DNA from 2 places in the Janthinobacterium sp. C22 genome. Region 1 is predicted to be linked to the other one. Evidence: riboswitches for the same ligand, from Rfam matches in the RefSeq annotation. Region 1 holds a riboswitch; the other holds the start of a gene.
What was found. Region 1 has a riboswitch for FMN ahead of ribB (3,4-dihydroxy-2-butanone-4-phosphate synthase). Riboswitches for the same ligand answer to the same signal wherever they lie in the genome.
Positions count from the first base shown of each region.

Region 2: it holds a riboswitch for FMN, as region 1 does, so the genes downstream of both, ACRHIG_RS16615 (6,7-dimethyl-8-ribityllumazine synthase) here and ribB (3,4-dihydroxy-2-butanone-4-phosphate synthase) in region 1, are expected to answer to the same signal.

Region 1 covers NZ_CP193659.1:2,797,087-2,800,325, reverse strand. The annotation lists gene ACRHIG_RS12985 (M16 family metallopeptidase) at 1-1,004, opposite strand, end outside; FMN riboswitch at 1,190-1,340, shown strand; gene ribB (3,4-dihydroxy-2-butanone-4-phosphate synthase) at 1,436-2,083, shown strand; gene ACRHIG_RS12975 (MFS transporter) at 2,099-3,239, opposite strand, start outside.
Region 2 covers NZ_CP193659.1:3,560,363-3,563,601, forward strand. The annotation lists gene ACRHIG_RS16610 (TonB-dependent receptor) at 1-1,227, shown strand, start outside; FMN riboswitch at 1,302-1,463, shown strand; gene ACRHIG_RS16615 (6,7-dimethyl-8-ribityllumazine synthase) at 1,634-2,137, shown strand; gene ACRHIG_RS16620 (ABC transporter substrate-binding protein) at 2,208-3,239, opposite strand, start outside.

The sequences.
Region 1 (3,239 bases):
CCCTGGATGAAGGGCGGGTTCGCCTGCTGCGTCAATTCCTGCATGCGCGCGCTGAGCATCTGGCCATACAGGTTTTCGATCATCTGGCGGCGGTAGTCGGCGATGGTGACGGGCTCCTGCGCGGCGCGGATGGGGTAGCGGATGAAGACGCTGTCGTCCGGCGCTTCCTTGTCCGTGATCACCAGCGCTTCCGTCTGCGAACGCTGCGGCACTTCCGCATACAGGCGCGGACGCGGTTTCGCGGGGTTTTTCAGCTTGCCGAAATGCTGCCGGATCAGCTTTTCAGCCTGGCTCGGCTCCACGTCGCCGACCACCATCACGGCCATCAGATCGGGACGGTACCAATCCTTGTAGAAACGCTTGATGGCTTCCGGCTTGAAGGTTTTCAGCACCGATTCCTTGCCGATCGGCATGCGTTCCGCATAGCGCGAACCGTTCAGCAGTTTCGGATACAAGACCTTGTTCATGCGGTCGCTGGCGCCCTTGCCCAGGCGCGCCTCTTCCAGCACGATGCCGCGCTCGCTGTTGATGTCGGCCGGATTGAATTTCAAGCCATGCGCCCAGTCTTCCAGCACGAGAAACCCCTTTTCCAGGTTTTCCTTCTTGTTCGTGGGAATCGGCAGCACGTAGACGGTTTCATCGAAGCTCGTGTAGGCGTTCAGGTCGGCGCCGAACTTCACGCCGATCGATTGCAAATAGGAAATCAGTTCATTGCGCTTGAAATGCGTGGAGCCATTGAAGGCCATGTGTTCCGTGAAATGCGCCAGGCCTTGCTGGTCGTCGTCTTCCAGGATGGAGCCGGCTTTCACCACCAGGCGCAACTCCACTTTCTGCGCGGGACGGGCATTTTTCTTGATGTAATAGGTCAAGCCGTTCGGCAGTTTTCCGACGGTAACTTCTGGTGCCAGCGGCAGGGGATCGGTCAAACGGATTTCCGCCTGGGCCATGCAGGCGCACGCCAGCAAGACGGCGCCCGAGATCAGGCGTAATTTACTCAGCTTCATGTATTCTCAACGGTAAGATTCAGTAGTCATACCTTACACTGAAATCGTCTTTCCGCCATTAAAAACAGCTTAGGGTAAACCATTTTTCCCAGGGAACTTTGCCGAATAGCAAACTCAACAGTGTCCTGCCACATTTTTTCATCTGTGCTAAAGTATTGCCGCCGGTCATGTGGACCGGCACAACAATACGTCTTCGGGGCGGGGTGCGATTCCCCACCGGCGGTAAGACCGGCAACGGTCAAGCCCGCGAGCGCTTTCCAGGCACCGCTTGGCGAGGTCAGCAGATCCGGTGTGACTCCGGGGCCGACGGTATAGTCCGGATGAAAGAAGATGTGCAGTAAACGCGATGTCCGATCGACCTGTCGATGCGGCCGGCTGCGTCTATTCGCTTGCCCTGCAGCGTTTTTCGCCTATGCGAGGAGCGTTTCACCATGTTAGTCAACAGCTATACCCTGCTTTCCAACGACCTGGAAGGTCGCATCCAGTCCGCCCTGGCCGCCATGCGCGCCGGCATTCCCGTCATCCTGCTCGACGATTTCGACCGTGAAAACGAAGCCGACCTGATCCTGTCTGCCGAGAAACTCACGCACGAAACCATGGCTTTGCTGATCCGCGAATGCAGCGGCATCGTCTGCCTGTGCCTGCCCACGGACGTCGTCAGCGCGCTGGAATTGCCGCCCATGTCGTCCGACAACGGCAGCCGCTACGGCACGCCGTTCACCGTCTCCATCGAGGCGCGCGACGGCGTCACGACGGGCGTGTCGGCCGCCGACCGGGTCACCACCATCCGCGCCGCCATCGCGCCGAACGCCAAGCCCGCCGACCTGGTGCGCCCCGGCCACGTCTTCCCCCTGCGCGCCGCGCCCGGCGGCGTGCTCGAGCGCCGTGGCCACACGGAAGGCTCCGTCGACCTGTCGCGCATGGCGGGCCTGAACCCGGCCGCCGTGCTGTGCGAGCTGATGAACCCGGACGGCACCATGATGCGCGGCGACGATATCGAACGCTTCGCCGAACTGCACGGCATGCCGATCCTGACCATCGAAGAACTGGTGGAATGGCGCAGCACGCACGGAAAATAAGCGTACAGTAAGCGCTCACGCGGCGGCCACGGCCTTCGGCACATGCACGTGGCGGTACACGAGGCCCGCCGCCAGGCCATACGCGGCGGCGATCGTCGCGTAGGCCAGCGGCAGGCGCAGCGACCAGTCGGGCAGCATGTGCAGGATGCTGCCGATCAGCGCCACGCCCACCAGCGCGCCGATCTGGCGGTTGGCATTCAGGGCCGCCGCCGCGCTGTTCGCATGCCGCTTGCCGGCCACCCGCATCACGGTGGCCGTCATGGCGGGAATGGCGATGCCGATGGCCACGTTCATGACGGCCGTGCCCAGCGCCAGCCAGCCATACGGCGTGCCCGGACGCAAGCCCATCAGCAGCAGGGCCATCGCGGCCCCCACCAGCAAGCCGGCCAGCATGGGCCAGCGCGTGCCATGACGGGCCGCGATACGTCCCGCCATGAAGTTCCCCACCGTGTAGGCCGCCATCATGGGCAGCAGGCGCAAGCCCGACTGCAGGGCGTCGGCGCCGCCCGACTGCTGCAGGAACAGGCTCAATAAGAACAGCTGGCCGAATACGCAGAAATTGATCAGAAAACCCACGCCATTGGCCGCGCCAAAGCTGCTGCTGTGAAACAGTTCACGCGGCAACAGCGGATGGCTGCCGCTGCGCTCGCGCCGCAGCAACTGCCCGGCCGACAACAGCGTCACGGCGCCCGCCGTCAGCACGCCGGGCGACAGCCAGCCCAGCACGGGCCCTTCGATCAGCACGAAACTGAGGCCCGCCAGCGCCGCCACACCCAGCGCATGGCTGAACAGAGACAGATCGCGCGGCTGGCGCGCCGGCGCGGCCAGCAGCAGCTGCGCCATGACGATGGCCAGCAGGCCCAGCGGCACGTTCACCCAGAACACGCTGCGCCAGCCGAACTGGTGCACGAGGATGCCGCCGATCAAGGGGCCGGACGCACCGGCCACGCCCACCAGCGCCGACCAGGCGCCCAGCATGCGCGTGCGTTCGCGCTCGTCGTCAAAGCTGTGCGTGAGCAGGCTGAGCGAACTGGGCATGAACAGGGCCGCGCCCGCGCCCTGCAGCAAACGCGCGGCCGTCAGGAAATGCCCGTCGGGCGCGGCGCCGCACAGGATCGAGCCGAGGATGAAGACGCCGAGGCCGCCCTGGTACACG
Region 2 (3,239 bases), 760 kb from region 1:
CGCCTGACGTCGCCGCAGAACGGCGCCGTGAGCTGGGTGGCGGGCCTGTTCTACTTCAATGAAAAGATCGACGCCGATTCGGCCGGCGCGCGCCTGCCCAACGGCACGGTGCCGGCGCTGGCGGGCAGCACCCAGCCCGTCGGCTACAACCGCACCATCTACCAGCACAAGGCGCGCAGCGCGGCCATCTTCGGCAGCACGACCGTCAACTTCAGCGAGCAGCTGCTGTCCACGTTCGGCCTGCGCTGGACCACGGAAACCAAGGACCTCGATTTGCGGCGCGTGCAGGCCGCATCGAACACGGTGACGTTCGGCGACGCGGCCAACTGGTGGAACACGGTCCGGGGCGGCAATTACACGGCCGCTTCGGTGGCCAACAACAATTTCACGTCGAATCCATCGACCACGTGGAACGCGCTGACGTATGACGTGACGCCCGAATACCGCTTCAGCCGTACCCTGCGCGGCTACCTGAAATACGCGCATGGCATCAAGTCGGGCGGCTACAACACCAGCGCCACGGACGTGCGGGCATTGAACACGGTCAAGCCGGAAACCCTGAACTCGTTCGAGGTGGGCATCAAGTCCGAATGGCTGGACGGGCGCCTGAACTTCAACGCCAACGTTTTTCACTATGATTACAAGAACGTGCAGGTGAATATCACGGGCGTGTACAACGGCGACCCCACGCAAAGCGTCAATTACCTGCAGAACGTGCGCAAGGCCCATGTCAACGGCGCGGAATTCGAGGTCGAGGTGCAGCCGACGGACAACCTGCACGTCAACGCCAACCTGGGCCTGCTGCGCACGGAATTCGACGATTTCGCCATCCAGAACAATGGCGGCGACCGCTCCGGCAACGAATTCGTGCGCTCGCCCCACGTGACGGCCCTGCTGGCGGCCGACTACCGCTACCCGCTGGGCAATGGCGCGCAGCTGGTCTTCAGCGGCGACGTGCGCTACACGTCGAAGCAGTACTACTATGTCGACCCGCAAAATGCCGCGCGCGACCTGCTGAACCAGGGCGGCTTCGCGCTGGCCAATGCGCGCCTGTCGTACGTGCTCCCGGGCGGCAAGCAGCGCATCACGGCGTATGCGAACAACCTGGCCGACAAGGTCTACCGCAACCACACGCTTACCAGCTTCGTGCCCGGCGCCGTCAACGGCGACACGGTGATCATCGGCCAGGGCCGCACGGTGGGCGCGTCGTACGCGCTGCAGTTCTGACCGCGCAGGGCAGAGGCAGGGGCGATATGCTATAGTCGCCGGGCATGGCTGCCGCACCCGCTGCGCTGGCCATGCAACGTTCTCAGGGCGGGGTGCGATTCCCCACCGGCGGTAATGGCATGCGTGCCTAGCCCGCGAGCGCTTGCCGGCACGGTCTTCGGGCCATGACGGCAAGGTCAGCAGACCTGGTGTGATTCCGGGGCCGACGGTATAGTCCGGATAAAGAGAGAGCGGGATGGCATCATTGTGTCGACGCCGGCATCCGCCCGGCGCATGGACGGCCTCGCCGTCGGTGCGTCTGCGCGCGTGCCTGCATGCGCAGTTGGGCGTGGCTTTCATGTGCCCGTCATATCCCCTTCGATCCGATGCCCTGTTTTTATCATTCTTGAAAACAGGAGTCTTTTATATGTCACAAGCATCACACGCAACACCAGCCAAACGCATCGCCTTCATCCAGGCGGGCTGGCACCGCGACATCGTCGCGCAATGCAGGCTGTCGTTTATCGCGGAAATGGCCGCGCTGGGCTTCGCCGAGAGCGATATCGACGTCATTGACGTCGCCGGCGCCTTTGAAATCCCCCTGCATGCGCAATTGCTGGCCACAAGCGGCCGGTACGCGGCGATTGCCGCTTCCGCCCTGGTGGTGGACGGCGGCATCTACCGCCATGATTTCGTCGCCGATGCCGTCATTTCCGGCATGATGCAGGTACAGCTGGCGACGGGCGTGCCCGTGCTGTCGGCCGTGCTGACCCCGCACCACTTCCATGCGGGCCAGGAGCACCAGGCATTCTACTTCCAGCACTTCAAGGTCAAGGGCGTGGAACTGGCGACGGCCTGCGCCGCCACCATCCATTCGCTGCAGCGGCTGGCGCAACCGGCCAGCGTGCCGCAGGCGGCGCTGGCAGCCTAGCAGCCGGCCTGCCGTGAATCGATAGTGCCCGTGGGGCCAGCACATGTTGCCATGTGCTGGCCCCATTTCCTTATGCCGCCTGCCGCAGCAGCGCGTCGAGCCTGCGCTGCGCCTCTTCCAATGGCCGGCGGTCGATCCAGCTGTCGATATCGACGTCGCGGTCGAGAAAACCGTGCTGCAATTGAAAATCCTTCTGCTGGCGGAACAGCGCCACCTTGTCGTCGGACAGGTCGGGCGCCAGCGTCAGGTGAAAACCGTCGCGGTAGGCTTCGGCCACGGCGTCGGCGCCGGCCCGCGTCTCGCCCTGCAGGATGGCCAGCACATCTTCTTTGTGGCTGCGCGCCCAGTGCGCGGCGCGCAAGGTCTGCGTCAAAAAGCGCACGACCAGCTCGAAATGCTGTTCCAGCATGGATGCATGCACGGTGATCGGGCGCGGCGTGCCGTTGTTGACGCGGAAGCGCCGGTCGGGCAGGGCGTCGATGTCGATGCCCACTTCCAGCCCCGCCGCGCGCGCCGCCTCGGCCGCCGCCGCGCCTTTCACGTAGACGGCGTCGACTTCGCCGCGCAAGAGCGGCGCGATGCCTTGCCACAGGCCCGCGCCCAGATTGGCCGATGCCTGGGCGTCGCCCCCCACTTCCACCAGATGCACATCATCGAGCGTGAGGCCGGCCGACGCCAGCACGCCCTTGTAGCCGGCCAGGCTCATGCCGCGCGCGATGCTGCGCCCGCGCCGGTTCTCGCGCAAGTCCTCGGCGCGGAACACGGGCAGCGCCAGGCGCTTGCCCTGCAGCTGCGCGGCCGTGGCGATGCCGGAACCCGGGCGCACGAGGATGGCTTGCCATTCGTCGATCCAGGTCAGGCCGATCAGGCGCGTGGGCGCCCCTTGCGCGCGCGCGGGCAGGGCCAGCAGGTTGCCGCCTTCGCGCACGAGCGTGGACAGACCATGGTCGTAGTGGTGGCGCGCCAGCTCGCCGCCCACTTCCTGCAGCGTCTTCAAGGCGATGCCGTCGCGGGCGAATTCCTCGTCCAGCCAGCCAAGCTTGTAGGCCAGGCCCGTGGCCGTGGGCACGGGGCAGCGGGTGAACCAGACGGTATCGACGGC